Regions from separate parts of the Marinobacter sp. Arc7-DN-1 genome, predicted to be linked through region 3. Evidence: predicted binding sites of a transcription regulator. Region 3 holds the regulator's gene; each other region holds the start of a gene.

Region 1 (3,938 bases), 1.1 Mb from region 3:
GTAACATCCCGGCTGTTGGTCATGGCGGACACAGCGTCCTTAACACCGCTCTGCAGCCTTGAGATCATCCCTTCAATCTCTTCGGTCGACTTGTGAGTGCGCTGTGACAATGACCGGACTTCATCGGCAACCACGGCAAACCCGCGCCCCTGCTCGCCCGCCCTGGCGGCTTCAATCGCCGCATTCAGGGCCAGCAGATTGGTCTGTTCCGCAATGGCCTTGATTTCCACCAACACCTGGCTGATATTGTCGCTGTCTTTACTGACCCTGTTGATCACCTCCACCGCGCCCGAGATTTCGGCAGCCAGCTTATTAATGGTTGCCACAGTATCGGCAACCACACCACGACCGGTTTCGGTATCCCGTTCGGCATTGCCGGCACTGTCGGCGACCCTGTGGGCACTTTCGGTGACCTCGTTCACGGCTTCAACCATCTGGTTCATGGCCTCATTAATCTGGCCGCTCTCATCCATCTGGCGAGCCACGGCCTCACTGTTGGCCGCTGCAGTGTCGTTAACCCGGGTCGCCTGCTGATCCACATCGGCCGTGGTACGACTGACAGACCGTATCAGTTCGGCGATCCGGTCCGTCATGTTGTTGAACTCCGCTGTCAGTTCGCCCAGTTCGTCCCGGTTATGCAACATGATGTGGGTGGTCATATCGCCGGCGGCAACGCCCCTTGCGGCCTCACTGAAACGGTTGATGGCGGTACGAACCGACATGAAGAAACCGATGTAGAGGTAAACAACCACCAGCAGAATGGCAACCAGTGCAATGATGATCAGGCGACGCTGACTCATCTCACTATCGAGCCGTGACCGCAGGTTGGCATTCACCACCTCAAACGCGGCGGCTTTTACCCGATCGTAGTGAGCCAGCTGTTCTGACATCAACTCATCGTATTCCTGCCAGGGCATTTCCAGGCGCATGGGTGTGATAACATTCTGGTCCAGCTGGTCCCGAACAATCATCAGGCTTTCGTCAACCCTGCGAATTGCCCCACCCGACTTCTCCACCAGAGCGGGCGACGACTCAGTGACGACAGACAGCGCCGGAGTAAGGAGCGAGCTGCGATTGGTCAGCTGGTCATAGATTTCATTCAGGGTTTCACTCAGGGCGTAGCCTACCTGCCCATCGACCAGCGCAAAGATACCGTAGGATTTTGCCCGTCCGATAACGGTGCGAGCCGCCGGAAGTGAATCACGAACCAGGCCAAGGATCAGCAGATTTTCCCGCGAAGCCCCGTGCCCGAGGCCGGAAATCTCAATGGTCGCCGGCAACAGGGCCTGGGCCTTCTGGACGAACTCCTGATAATACTTGAATTGCGGATCGAAACTGCCCAGGTAGTTATCGTCGGCGCGCAGAGCCTGCCAGTCCTGCCGGAGTGTCTCGACCTGTCCGGTCCAGGAGCCGGAAGCATCAAAGGAACGCTCCTCTGCAGTCAGCGCCTCCAACCTCGCCTCAACTTCACTGGCCGCTTCCTCTGACGCGGCCATAATGGCCCCGTCATCCTTGATCACAGCCGGAGAACGATAATCCCGGTAATCCATTGCCGCATCGACCAGCCGGTCAACCTGCTCCAGTTGCTCAAGCCCCTCGACGCCACGGGTCATGGCCTGAACCGAGCGGTTAAGCTCGGAGATAACCAACCATGACAGTCCACTGATCGGTAACAGAAACAGGATGCTGATGAGGCTGAATTTGTAGACCATCGGCAGCCGGTTCATAAGGGCAATGGCAGGATTGATAAGGTGCTTCACGGTGACCCTCTTGCTGGCGATTAACTACTGAACAATTGTTCTTTTCTTATATTGTCGCCTAAAGTCTTAAAAACTTGAGCATTATTTGTTGTTAAACTGTAACTTCGCAGGAGTTCTGCTCAGACAACGCCGGAAATCACCAGCAAGGCGAGCGTGCAGATCCACACGAGCATACTTCTGTTCAGTAAATCCCTTATCGCGCTCAGGCTTCGCCCCCCGAAAGCTGTCCACTCATCCGGATGAATCCGGGAAAAACGGGCAGGATCCAGAGCATATCCGGTTAACGCCCCGTTGGCGGAAATCATTAGGACCTCACCGGCTTTTCTCGTCACGCCGGTAAGGGTCTGGCGGGTTTCGCGCAACCAGCCGGCAAGGTCTCCGGCAATTCCGAATGTCAGTGACAACAGCCTTGCCGGAATCCAGCCCGCCCATTCCGATAGCCTTTCGAATCTGGGGCGAGCCGGCGCCTGGGGCCACTGATCTGCGAGCGCAGCCAGCCCCCGGGCCAGAACCGCCACGCCGATTCCCCCGACTGCGTACCAGAAAGCCACCAGGAAGAAACGCTGGAACACCGTTAACATCAGCGTCCTGGACAGGGAAAGATGCATTGCCTCCGGAGACAATGCAGCGCCACGCTCTTCCGCCGGCAAATGATCCTTCACATGGTGCCATGCCGATTGCATGTCTCCCCGTTGCCATGCTTCTGCATAAGGCCGGAGCACCTGCCGCCAGCCGGGTGTTCCCATGATGACCACCAGAACCAGGAACTCCAGCGGGTAAGTCGCCACCGGCCAGCCCGAGGCCACCAGCAGATACTCGGCCACTCCCAGCAACAAGGCCGGAAGCAGAACCAGCGCCAACCCGGTTGCAATTTCCGTTTCGTGGCCCGCCCTGGCACGACTGCCCAGATGAAACCACCGGCGCCAGACGTCATCACCGGAAAGCAGATCCAGGGAATCCAGACGTCTGCGCACCATGTAGGCAAGAAGAAAGACAATCAGCACCATCTAGACGCTCTCCCTCGCTGCTCGTATTTGCTTAAGGGTTGCCCGGAAGTGCTGCCAGTCAAACGCCGGTCCCGGGTCGCTTTTGCGGCCCGGCGCAATATCGCTATGGCCGGCAATGCGACCGGCAGTGATGTCGGGCCAGGCCAGCATGATGAGATCGGCGACACGTGCAAGCTGATGATATTGCCCGGAGGTATAAGGGACGTCATCGGCGCCCTCCAGCTCAATCCCGATGGAGAAGTCGTTACATTCTTCCTGCCCGTCAAAACTCGATCTGCCCGCATGCCAGGCGCGATCAAGCAGGCTGACGAACTGGACAACGGCTCCATCGCGACGAATCAGCAGATGAGCCGAGACCTGAATGCCTTCAATGGTCCGGAAATACGGGTGGGCCGAGTGATCGAGACAATTGCAGAAGAAGTTTTCAATTTCCGGGCCGCCGAAACGCCCTGGAGGAAGGCTTATATTGTGGACAACCAGCAGGGAAATGGCAGCGCCATCAGGGCGGGGCCCGAAGTTTGGCGAGGGACACCAGCGGGCGAAGGGAATCTTCCCGGTTTCACGGAGCGTACTTCGGTCGGAACCGGAATCGGAAAGGCTCGCGGACAAAACGTCTGAATCGGGCAAAATAATTCCAAAAGTTTCAGAGGATTACACTCCCTGATTGAATCACAAACTTGCCCCGGTTGCTACGAGTCAGTCTCTACGGCTGTTCCGCAGGTTATCAATAATTGACTCCAGTGCCCGATCGAAGATCAGGCCATCGTCCAGCATGGTGATTCGGCCCGCCTCCATGTCTGCGGCCAGGGCCTGGCGCTGGTATTCGGCAACCTTGGCACCGCTTCTGTTAACGAATATATACTTCCCGGTTGCCTTGATAAAAGCGGCGAGTTTACACCGGACCCGCGTTTCATCGCGGATGAGTTCAATCCAGGACCCCACCCGAAGGCCGTCCGCTGTTTCCTGCCACTGCGGCGATACCGAACCCGTCACCCCGGTGCGCTCAGGCTGTTCGGCAGCTTCGCCCCCGGCAACCTCAACAGATGATGCAGCAGGCCCTGCAACCGGCTCGTCGTCCCGGGATTCCTCCGGACTCTCAGGGCCAGCCGACGCGTAGTCCTCCGGGCGTTCCGGTTCAGACTGAACCAGATTACCAGCCGGCAACTCGGAA
Region 2 (3,938 bases), 1.2 Mb from region 3:
TCAAAGGGATCAATCTGCTGCACGTGGGTTTCGGTACGGCGCAACCAGCCGTCGTCGTCCATGGTCAGGATAACGGCTGCCACTTCCAGCAACGCGTCTCGCTCGGGGTTGAAACCGGCGGTTTCCACATCGACAACAACGGGCAAAAAGCCGCGGAAACGGCGGGACATAGGGTGCGGTGGTTTGTTTTCGTCAGTCACTCAAGCTCCGGTCTTGGCCGTGTGTGAGAAGGAATCAGCTATGTTTCGCCAGCCGCCAGTGAACAGTTTCACCGGCTTTCAGCGGCACAATGGTGCCCTCAACCAGGGGCAGCTCCCTGGGCATGGTCCAGGGCTCACGAACCAGGGTGATGGTGTCGGTGTTGCGCGGCAGGCCATAGAAATCGGCGCCGTTGAAGCTCGCGAAGGCCTCGAGTTTGTCGAGAATGCCCAATTCTTCGAAGATGTCGGCATACAGGCCGATGGCGCCGTAGGCGGAGTAACACCCGGCACAGCCGCAGGCCGCTTCCTTGCGATCTTTGGCGTGGGGCGCGGAATCGGTTCCCAGGAAGAAGCGTTGGTCACCGCTGGCAACGGCGTCCCGCAGGGCCTGCTGATGGCGGTTGCGCTTGAGGATTGGCAGGCAGTAAAGATGTGGGCGAATGCCACCTACAAGCATGTGGTTGCGGTTGTACATCAGATGCTGGGGCGTCAGGGTGGCGCCCAGGTTATCACCGCTATGCTGTCTCACAAAGTCCGCCGAATCGGCCGTGGTGATGTGCTCCAGTACTATCCGGAGGTTCGGGAATGCTTCCAGAGTCGGGGCCAGCACCCGCTCCAGAAAGACCTTCTCCCGGTCGAAAATGTCGATATCGGCATCGGTCACCTCGCCATGCACCAGAAGCAGCATGCCGCAGTCGGCCATGGCTTCCAGTACCGGGTAGATGTTCCGGATGTCCTTCACGCCGGAGGCGGAATTGGTGGTGGCGCCGGCCGGGTAGAGCTTTGCGGCCACGATGCCAGCGGCTGTGGCCTCCCGGATGGTTTCCGGGGTAGTGCTTTCGGTCAGGTACAGGGTCATCAGTGGTTCAAAGCCGGTGCCGCTGGCGGCTGCAAGGATCCGGTCCCGGTAGGCGGTGGCATCCGCTGCGGTTGTTACCGGTGGTGCCAGGTTGGGCATGATGATGGCCCGTCCGAAACAGGCCGCAGTGGCAGGCACGACGTCCCTCAGGATATCGCCGTCCCGGACGTGGAGGTGCCAGTCGTCGGGGCGGGTAAGAGTAAGCTGGTCTGTCATGGCAGTTGTCCGCAATACCTTTGGCGAGGCCGGGCCGGAAAAATTGGCAAGGCCGGGGCTGAAATTAAAGGACCTTGAAAAAATTTGCCGGATTATACCAGAAGGGGCCGGCGATTGTTTTCGCCTGGGGGCTAAAGAAACACGGACGAAGGCCGTTAAACACTCAAAGCTTTTTAACTCCCTGATACCGATGGCAACCGATATGGGATTCCGCCCCCGCAACAATCCGATGACTGTGCTGGCCGCCTGCCTTTTCAGTGTGTTTTTGCCCGCAAGTGGGCAGGCTGCGAGCTATGGTGCTGGTATTGAAAATAGCCAGTGGTACCTGGCCGAGTCGGTTTTCGAATGTCGCCTGGTGCACGAAGTGCCCGGTTATGGGCGAGCGGTTTTCTATCATCGCGCCGGCGAAAGCCTGTCGTTCTTTCTGGAATCTGAATCGCCGCTGATGCGCCCGGGGCGGGGTAGCCTGGTAGCAGAAGCGCCATCCTGGCGCCCGGGTGTGGCGCCGCGGCCCTTGGGAACGGTCAATGTCTCGGATGATCGCCGCCAGGTCACTCTGGATACCCGCCTGGCCTTTGTTCTGGCTCGCGGCCTGCTTGATGGCATGCGCCCCGTCGTTACCCGGGAGTCCTGGTTTGACGGCCGGCCGGTGCGGGTATATGTGTCCAACATCAATTTTTCCGGCGAGTATCAGCAATACCAGCGCTGTACTTCCAACCTGCTGCCGGTGAATTTTGACCAGATCCGCCGCTCACGCATTCCGTTTGCCAGCGGCAGCAGCCAGTTGTCGGATCGGGACAGGAAGTTGCTGGAAAATATTGTGACCTATGTGATTGCGGACTCGACAGTGGAACGGATTTTCGTGGATGGCCACAGTGACAGTATTGGCAGCCGGATCAACAACCGGGCCCTCTCGGAAGATCGTGCCAATGTGGTGGCGGATTACCTCAAGGCCCGGGGGCTTGATGAAAACATGATTACCGTCAGGGCCCATGGCGATCAGTACCCGGTATCAAACCGCCCGGCGGACAATCGCCGAACCAACATTCGCCTGCAGCGGGCCGGTGACCAGCCGGAACTGCAACAGGCCAACGGCTACGGCGGGGATCTCCGGGGATAACCGGGATCAGTAAACCGAATTCAGCACTTCCAGATGGGCGTTCACACTCTCCGCCAGAGCACGCAGGTGGTACCCGCCTTCCAGCGTTGAAATGATCCGGTCGTTGCTATGTTCATGGGCAACGCCCACAATCATTTCTGTCAGCCAGCGGTAGTCTTCAGCATCCAGGTTCAGCTCCGCCATCGGGTCCAGTCGGTGGGCGTCAAAGCCCGCTGAAATAACGATCAACTGGGGTTTGAAGTCGTTCAGCCGCTTCAGCCAGCCCGCCTCCACCCGCTTCCGGTACTCCTCTGAGGAACAGTTCGCCTCAATCGGAATGTTCACAATATTTTCCGCTTGCCGGTGCACGTGGGAGTGCGGGTAGAAGGGGTGCTGGAAGCTGGAGCACATCAGGATCCGTTCATCACCACTGACAATATCCACCGTGCCGTTGCCCTGGTGCACATCAAAATCGATGATCGCGACCCGTTCGAGATGATGGAAGGTCAGCGCGCGCATGGCGGCCAGGGCGACGTTGTTGTAAAAACAGAAGCCCATGGATTTGGCGCGCTCGGCATGGTGGCCTGGCGGGCGGGCACAGACAAAGGCATTGGTTACCTGGCTGCTCATGACCATATCCACCGCCTGGATATTGGCGCCGGCGGCCAGGCGGGCGGCGCGAAGGGTATCCGGCATCATGGCGGTATCCGGGTCGGTAAACACCCGGCCCCGGGTCGGTTGCATCAGGTCGAGCTGGTGCAGGTATTTTTCCGGGTGCACCGTCAGAAGCTGATCACGGGTAATTTCCTCCGGCCGGACCCAGTCGAGCTTCTGGTCCAGCCCGGTATCCGCCAGATAACTGATGATGGCCGCAAGTCGCTCCGGGCTCTCCGGGTGCTCCGGGCCCATGTTGTGTCTCATGAAGTCATCGTGGGAAAAGAATGCCGTGGTCATACGTCTCGGGCTGCCTTCAATATGCTTATATTTTCTCCAAGCTTATCAGGGAAAACCACAGGGTGCCGTGTTTCTTTGGTCTTATAGAGACGATAGCCATTTCACATCTGCGGTTCACGGCATAAGATAAGGGTCGCATCCATAAGTAACCTGTTTTATTGCATTTATTACCTCAACGGCCTTCCGGCCGGACAGAAGGAGAGTCAGCTTGAGCACCCGGTATCTGGAGAGCCTTTTCAACCCTGAATCCATCGTGGTGACCGGTGCGTCGGAGCGCGCGGATAACCTTGGCGGCATGGTATTGAGGAACCTGATGGGGGGCGGTTATCCCGGACGGTTGCTGGTGGTTAACCAGAACGATTACGACAACGTGCACGGGGTACCCTGCGTCAGGAAGGTCTCGAAAATGGAGTTTTCCCCGGACCTGGCGATCATTTGTACGCCGCCGGATACCGTTGCCAAGACCATCAAGCGGCTCGGCGAGGCCGGGGTACGTACCGCCATTGTAATGACCGGTGGCATGTCCCGCACCCACAGTAAAACCGGGCAGCCCCTGATGTATGCGGTACGGGAGGCCGCCCGGGAAACCGGTATTCGGGTTCTTGGCCCC
Region 3 (3,938 bases):
CAGAGACTGGCCGAGCGGCTTCAGGAGTTCGGTCTCGGTAGCGATCTGGCGGGGTCAATTTCTCGCCGCCACAAGGCCGGGCGACTGGAGGATGGCTGGAAGCAATCCCTCAAAATGCTGTGCACCGGCGTACGGACTTCCCGCATAGAATGGCTGGATCAGGGCGGGGTCTTTGCCCTGGTGGGGCCCACCGGTTCCGGAAAAACCACCACCATCGGCAAGCTGGCGGCGCGGTATGTGCTCAGGCATGGTGCCGATTCCGTGGCCCTGGTTACCACTGACCGCTACCGGGTGGCGGCCCACGAGCAGTTGTTTGTCTTCGGTCGCATCCTGAATGTTCCGGTGCGAGTCGTCGACGAGAGCCACGGTCTGGATGATATTCTGGACGAGCTGTCAGACCGTCATCTGGTACTGATCGACACTGCCGGGCTGACCAGTGCGGACAAAGGCTATCAGGAACAGCTGGCCGAACTGGCGCGCAGCCATCACAATGTCAAGACGCATCTGGTGGTCTCGGCCACCAGTCAGCCGCGCATCATGAAATCCGTCTGGCATTGCTATAAGATGGCAAATCTTGCGGGCTGCGTGATGACCAAGATCGACGAGGCCCTGACACTTGGCGAGTCTCTCGGCTTTGTGATGGAAACCGGTTTGCCGGTGGCCTACTACACTGACGGGCAAAAGATTCCCGAAGACCTGCACCACGCGGAAGCGGTTCCGCTGGTGCGGCTGGCCGTGGACCGGCTTAAAACTCTCCAGAAACAGCAGGCGGTCGCAGAAGGAGCCTGAGAGAGCGGGCGCTGAGAGCGGACAGACTGACAGCGAGCGTCCGAAAAGACAGCACCCGGCTAAACGTGGCGAGAGACAAAAAACAGTATGAGCAAAGCACAACCGGTACAGGTGATTGCAGTTTCCGGCGGAAAAGGTGGAGTCGGCAAGAGTAACGTGTCGGTTAACCTCGGGATTGCCCTGGCACAGAAAGGCCGGAGAGTCGTGCTTCTTGATGCCGACCTCGGGCTGGCCAATATCGATGTACTGCTCGGTATTACCGCCAACCGGAACCTTCAGGATGTGCTGGCGGGCGACTGTGACCTCAAGGACGTTCTGGTCGATGGCCCCGGTGGCATCAAGATTGTACCGGCGTCCTCCGGTACCCAGCGAATGACCCAGCTCAGCCCCATGGAGCATGCCGGGCTGATCAACGCGTTCAGCGAACTCGGTGACCAGATCGATGTGCTGATCGTAGACACCGCCGCGGGCATTTCCGAATCAGTGGTGAGCTTTCTGAGAGCCTCCCAGGAGCTGCTCCTGGTGGTGTGCGACGAGCCCACCTCCATCACCGACTGCTACGCCCTGATCAAACTCATGAACCGTGATTACGGCACCAACCGTTTCCGCATTCTTGCCAATCAGGTGAGAAATGAGCAGGAAGGCCGGCACCTGTTTGAAAAACTGACCCGGGTCACCGAGCGCTTCCTGGATGTGGCACTACAATATGTCGGCATGGTGCCTTACGATGAAGCCGTGAAAAAAGCGGTTCAGCGGCAGCGGGCAGTGCTGGATGTCTATCCCAGGGCGAAAGCTTCCCTGGCGATCAAGGCGCTGGCGGAAAAAGTTGATAACTGGCCGCTGCCTTCCTCTCCCCGTGGGCATCTGGAATTCTTTGTGGAGCGGCTCGTCGAAGTCTGAATCGGATCCAGTCAAACAAAAAAACCGGATACATGACATTGGCGAAAAACCTCGGAATCTATAACCAGTCAGGCGCGCAGAAGCCTTCCCAGCTCGTTGAGGAGCACGCGCCTCTGGTAAAGAAAATTGCCCTTCATCTGATGGCCCGGCTACCAGCCTCTGTGCAGCTTGACGACCTGATGCAGGCCGGAATGATCGGCCTGCTCGAGGCGGCTCAACGCTACAGCGCCACCAGGGGCGCAACCTTCGAGACCTACGCAGGCATCCGGATTCGCGGTGCCATGGTGGATGAGATCCGCAAGGGCGACTGGGTTCCCCGTTCTGTGCACCGTAATACCCGCCGCATTTCCCAGGCCATCAAGGCCGTTGAAGATCGTCTCGGCCGGGAAGCCCAGGATCTGGAAGTGGCTGAAGAACTGGGCATGGGGCTGGCCGAGTACCATTCCTACCTCTCCGACTCCAACAGCGGCCGACTTTTTAGTCTCGATGAGCTCAATGAATCCGGCGAGCTGCCGATAGAACAGACAGAGCCACGGGATAATCCGCTCGAAGGACTCTCGTCCGACGCGTTCCGCCGCAGTCTTGCTGAGGCTATAGAGGAACTGCCGGAGCGGGAAAAACTGGTGCTGAGCCTGTATTACCAGGACGAGCTGAACCTCAAGGAAATCGGCGCGGTGCTCGGCGTCAGTGAAAGCCGGGTCAGCCAGATTCACAGCCAGGCGGCCTTGCGCCTTCGCGGACGGTTATCGGACTGGCGCCAGGATACGGGCAACTGATCACCGCCTTTGTGTGTCTGCAGCGGAGCAGTCTGTAGTTTTTGGTAACCGATGCTTTACAACCGAAGCAAAGATCAGACAATAAGCGGTTAAAACAGCGGCCTGCTAGACTTCGAGCCGAAAGGTCAAACGAATTCCGGGTGTTACTAACTGGAGGTCCCATTGGACAAGAACATGAAAATTCTCATTGTGGATGACTTTTCCACAATGCGACGGATCATCAAGAACCTGCTGCGCGATCTTGGCTTCACCAATACCGATGAAGCCGATGACGGCAACACGGCGCTGCCGATGCTCAAAAGCGGAAAATATGATTTTCTGGTAACCGACTGGAATATGCCGGGCATGTCCGGTTTCGATCTGCTCAAGGCCGTCAGGGCTGACGAGAACCTGAAAACCCTGCCGGTGCTGATGGTGACCGCGGAGGCCAAGCGGGACCAGATCGTTGCCGCTGCCCAGGCGGGTGTGAATGGCTATGTTGTCAAGCCGTTCACTGCTGCGGTGCTCAAGGAAAAGATTGAGAAAATCTTTGAAAGAATCCAGTAACCAGAGGTCGGATGGCTCTCATGAGCGATAGCAAAAAGAACCATCGGGGCCTCGAACCAGAGGTGACGGAAAAGCTCCAGCGTCAGGCAACCGAACTAGCTGAAAGCGTCAATGCCGGCGAATATGCCAAAGCCATGACCCTGATCAATGAACTCAGCGAAGTCAGGGATCAGAGTCTGTACCGCGAGGTCGGGCGACTGACCCGAAGCCTGCACGAAGCGATCCGGAACTTTCAGATAGATCCCCGTAACGCTGAACAACAGGAAGCGCTGTCAAAAATGACAGATGCCTCTGACCGTCTCGAATACGTGGTGCATATGACCGGTGAAGCGGCCAACCGGACCATGGATCTGGTCGAGGCAACCATGCCGGTAGCCAACGCACTGAGAGACGAGGCGGCAGCCTTGCGGGACGAGTGGCAACGTTTGCGCCGCAGGGAGATGCAGCCGGCAGAATTTCGCCAGTTGTATGGCCGGATCGACAAGTTCTTCGCTGGCATGGCCACGGACGCGGACACCATGTACAACAATCTCTCGGAAATACTGCTGGCCCAGGATTTCCAGGATCTCACCGGGCAGGTCATCCAGAAAGTCACCACGCTGGTGAAAGAGGTTGAGGAACAGATGCTCAGTCTGGTGGTGATGGCCAGTCATGTTGATCAGCTGACGGGCACCGTGCACCAGATTGATGACCAGGAAGAATCTGCGGAAAAGGGCGTCGGGCCCCAGATCAAGGCCGATGAGCGTGAAGATGTAGTCTCGGGACAGGACGATGTGGATGACCTGTTGTCCAGTCTCGGTTTCTGAATAGAGAGGGTAACGCATGGCGTTTGATGCTGATGACGAGATTTTGCAGGACTTTCTGGTAGAGGCCGGCGAAATACTCGAAAAGCTGTCAGAGCAGTTGGTAGACCTTGAGCAACATCCT
Region 4 (3,938 bases), 800 kb from region 3:
CGGATGGTTATCACGGAACCACAGGGTTTCATTGGTGGTCATGGCGTCAATAACAACTTCACGCAAACCACCCCGGCCTGGCCGCTTGAGACGATCAAGGAGCTCACCGAGCGAGTTCAGGCTGTTCTCCTCGAGAATCCGGCGTAACCGGCTTTTCACCAGGTACTGCTTGTTCTCTCCCAGCAAAATCCCACAGGCATCCTGCAGGAACGACTTGAAGGCTTCATATTCCTGTGGCGTTATATCCGCTTTCATTGGATCTCTGTTCTGAGTGAATCTCTGAGCAGCTTCATCAACCCTGGTCGATGATTTCCATTACCCGCTCGGCGAGTTCGTCCGGACTGAACTTTGCCATGAAGTCGTCGGCACCGACCTTCTTGACCATGGCCTGATTAAAGACCCCACTGAGAGAGGTGTGCAGCATGATAAACATGTCGGCGAGGGCCGGATCACCCTTAAGCTTCGTCACCAGCGTATAGCCGTCCATCTCTGGCATTTCAACGTCGGAAATGATCAGGGAGAAATGATCCTTTGCCCGCGAACCGTCGGCAGTCACTTCCTTCAGGTATTGATAAGCCTGTTTGCCGTCATTCCTGGTGACGACTTCCATTCCGATAGCCGTCAGGCAACGCTCTATCTGGCGACGGGCCACGGACGAATCATCCACCACCAGGACGGGCAGGTGGCCGGGCACCCGATCGGCACTCTTGCTCAGCACGGCTTCGGTAACATCCTCACCGAGCGGAGAAACTTCTGCAAGAATCTTCTCTACATCAATGATTTCTACCAGCTTATCATCGATCTTGGTGACAGCGGTAAGGTAAACATCCCTTCCGGCACCCCTGGGCGGTGGCAGAATATCTTCCCAGTTCATGTTCATGATCCGGTCGACACCAGTAACGAGGAAGCCCTGGGTTTTACGGTTGTACTCGGTAATGATGACAAAACTGGTCGCCAGCTCTTCCTGTGGAATTCCGGGCAATCCAATGGACATGCTCAGATCAATAATCGGAATGGTTTCGCCCCGGATATGGGCGACCCCCCTGACGACGTTCCGGCTGTTGGGAATAGATGACAGCCTGGGACATTGCAAAACCTCCTTCACCTTGAAAACGTTAATGCCGTAAATCTGACGCCCTCTCAAGCGGAAAAGAAGGAGCTCAAGGCGATTCTGCCCTACCAGCTGCGTGCGCTGGTTTACGCTGTCCAATACCCCTGCCATTTTGTTTCTCCTGGCTGGCCGGCTTTCCGCCGGCATATATCTTGCTGTTCACTGAATATATCGCCGAATAATCGCCTGATCGACGGGAAACCGTCATCTCAGCGGCGGGTCAGCCAACTTAACGGCCATTTTCCCGGAACCCTTAGCATTGTTCGGGTTTTTCTGCCCTGATATTGACAAGCATAGGACAAACTCATACGTATGCGCATCACCAATTTTGCCCTACTCCTGCTAATGTCCAGCCTGAGCGGCCCATTGCTGGCCCAAACCACTGCCAAACAGATCCGGCAGGCCACCCTGGCGTTTCTGGACGACTTTGCCAACGAACAGGCCAGTGCGGGCTATACGGTTTCCTTTGAACCAGGGTCCATCGATAGCCGCCTCACCCTCGCCGGGTGCGAACGCCCCCTGAGTGTCGGGTTCAGCGGCGACCCCTGGAAGAGTACAAGCCCGTCCCTGCTGGTAGCCTGTGAGGGAAGCCGCCCCTGGCGAATGTTCGTTACGGCCTCCATCTCAATCCGTGGGCCCGCCCTGATTGCAACCCGCCCCCTGACTCGCGGTGAGCGGATTACCCCGGATCTGGTGACGCATCAGTCCGTGGAGATCAATGCCTCAAGGCGCGGAGCGATAACCGAGACCGCACAAGCGGTCGGAATGGAGGTTCGGCGATCCATAAATGCCGGCTCTTTGATCACTCCGGATATACTCTCTGCGCCGGATGCGGTAGAGCGTGGGGATCATGTTATCATTACTGCGAAAACCGGCGGATTTTCAGTGCGTTCCCGAGGTAAGGCTCTGGCCAACGCAGGCATAGGAGAGCAAGTTCTGGTCGAGAATCTGAGCTCCTCACGTACGGTAAAGGCGAACGTTGTTGCCCCCGGCCGTGTTGAGATCCAGATGTAGCCGCGCTTCGGCAGCACTTTGCCGGCACGGCAAGATTCTGCCAGGCCCGGTGACAGTAGTAGCGGGAGCAGTAGTGGTTGGGGGTGAAAAAATTTACCGGGTAAAAATATGTTAATCCGGAAGGCAAAAAGTTTCTAAAGGTTTCTGCGGTTCCGCCGTTAAGAAGACATAAACTCGAGTAAGCGCCGCAAACGTGTGGCGCATCAGGCAAGCAGGTATCGATATGTCAGTTGACTTCAATGGAATTGGCCCCGGCCAGGTCAACACCCAGAGAACCACGGCCGACAAGGGCGCTGGCGCTCAGAGCAGCCAGCCGGCGACCAACGAGCAGGCAAAAACTCAGACCCGGGGAGCCCGGGGTGAAAACGTGAGCCTGAGCAGTCAGGCCAGGAATCTCAAACAGCTGGAACAGAAGCTGGGTGATTATCCTGAGATGGATGATGACCGTATTGAGCAGATCCGTTCCGCTCTCGAAAACGGGACCTACAAAATTGACGCCGAAAAACTGGCCCAGAAAATGCTTGAGATGGATGAAAGCATTTTCGGGTGAGTAAATCATGGCAGCAATCGATGATCTGAAGGCTCTTCTATCCCAGGATGTCAGCCAGCTGGACACACTCGCTGACATTCTCGGCAGGGAAAAAACCTGCCTTGCCACCTCCGATCTCCAGGCTCTAAACGAATTGACCAGAGAGAAAAACGATCTTCTCGGGGCCATTCGTGAGCGGGCAAAGCAGAAAATCCGGACGCTGGTTCAGATGGGCTATCGCCTCGAGAGCGGAGAGCCCTCCCGCTTTATTCGCAGTGCGGGCCTTTCTGAGCTTTATCAGCTCTGGCAGGAAGCGGACCAGAAACTGCGAGCCTGTCAGACCCTGAACCAGAACAACGGTCGGGTGATCACCCATCTGCAAAAACGCCTGACCCGGCTGGCCGACATTTTCCGGGGCGCCAATAGCCAGCAGAAGCTCTACGGAGCACGTGGTGAGCACACGACAGTTTCAAGCCGGACAGTGCTCGCAAGCGCCTGAAAACCGCGCTGGCCTTGGCCCATAACCGTTTCTATCGGGTGTAAATGGTCATCCGGGAGTCCGGGTGGAACCGGATATCCTGAATGGTCACGTTGCCCATTGACGCGCCCTGGCCTCCGGTAACACGGATATTGTCCATGCGGATTTCTTCAATACGTTCCGGAAAGGCCAGCATCAGCGCCCCGTCTTCCCGAACCGCGTAACGGGGCTCACCCTCCCGGTAGTGAACGCCGGAAATGGTAAGGTCTGAATCCAGGAAGTTCAGAACCGGCACGAAGATATTTGCCGTCAGTTTCATCCCCTCAATAACGTCAGCCGCCGGGCTTCCTCCCTGGCTGTCGCCACCGGCCGGATTCTCTGCCATCGCCCCGACCAGTCCGATCCGGTCTAGCAGGGTCGGATCACCCTGCCCCGATACGGCCGCCAGCTCGGTCTCGGTCAGCGGCGCAAGATTCCCTCTCTCATAGAGTTCGCCGGCTTCCAACGCCGACTGGGAGGTATCTGCACTGTTACTGGCCGCAAACGTCACCAGCGGCTGGAACGGAAGCGTAACCATGGTCACCAGGGCCGCCGCGTTACGATAGCGGGACTGGTGCTTGAGAACCCGGTGAAGTTCCTTATCCGTGATCCAACCGGCCTGAATGAGCACTTCACCGAGGCGTTGGCCGGTTTCGCGCTGAATTCTCAGGCCTTCATCCAGCTGGCCTTCAGACAGATACCCGCGATTGACAAGTAATCGCCCAAGGCGTGACTTTTCTTCAAATCCCTGGCGGATTCTCACCCAG

What was found. Region 3 encodes FliA, which starts transcription of late flagellar genes. Its sites were predicted from a motif close to CTAAAGTTTNNNNNNNNNNNGCCGNTAA; they were not measured.
Region 1: the regulator FliA is predicted to act here: its motif matches at 1,812-1,839, upstream of D0851_RS19980 (methyl-accepting chemotaxis protein).
Region 2: the regulator FliA is predicted to act here: its motif matches at 1,407-1,434, upstream of D0851_RS19490 (flagellar protein MotY).
Region 4: the regulator FliA is predicted to act here: its motif matches at 2,260-2,287, upstream of flgM (flagellar biosynthesis anti-sigma factor FlgM).

The regions. Positions count from the first base shown of each region.
Region 1 is NZ_CP031848.1:4,265,496-4,269,433, reverse strand. It holds gene D0851_RS19980 (methyl-accepting chemotaxis protein) at 1-1,760, opposite strand, end outside; gene D0851_RS19975 (histidine kinase) at 1,880-2,767, opposite strand; gene ampD (1,6-anhydro-N-acetylmuramyl-L-alanine amidase AmpD) at 2,768-3,394, opposite strand; gene D0851_RS19965 (DUF1631 domain-containing protein) at 3,464-3,938, opposite strand, start outside.
Region 2 is NZ_CP031848.1:4,158,613-4,162,550, forward strand. It holds gene rnt (ribonuclease T) at 1-200, opposite strand, end outside; gene pyrC (dihydroorotase) at 235-1,275, opposite strand; gene D0851_RS19490 (flagellar protein MotY) at 1,478-2,395, shown strand; gene D0851_RS19495 (histone deacetylase family protein) at 2,402-3,328, opposite strand; gene D0851_RS19500 (GNAT family N-acetyltransferase) at 3,537-3,938, shown strand, end outside.
Region 3 is NZ_CP031848.1:1,025,136-1,029,073, reverse strand. It holds gene flhF (flagellar biosynthesis protein FlhF) at 1-789, shown strand, start outside; gene D0851_RS04775 (MinD/ParA family protein) at 877-1,689, shown strand; gene D0851_RS04770 (RNA polymerase sigma factor FliA) at 1,722-2,465, shown strand; gene cheY (chemotaxis response regulator CheY) at 2,628-3,011, shown strand; gene D0851_RS04760 (protein phosphatase CheZ) at 3,032-3,817, shown strand; gene D0851_RS04755 (chemotaxis protein CheA) at 3,834-3,938, shown strand, end outside.
Region 4 is NZ_CP031848.1:220,718-224,655, reverse strand. It holds gene D0851_RS01075 (CheR family methyltransferase) at 1-255, opposite strand, end outside; gene D0851_RS01070 (chemotaxis protein CheV) at 293-1,222, opposite strand; gene flgA (flagellar basal body P-ring formation chaperone FlgA) at 1,424-2,125, shown strand; gene flgM (flagellar biosynthesis anti-sigma factor FlgM) at 2,349-2,675, shown strand; gene D0851_RS01055 (flagella synthesis protein FlgN) at 2,683-3,153, shown strand; gene D0851_RS01050 (pilus assembly protein PilB) at 3,185-3,934, opposite strand.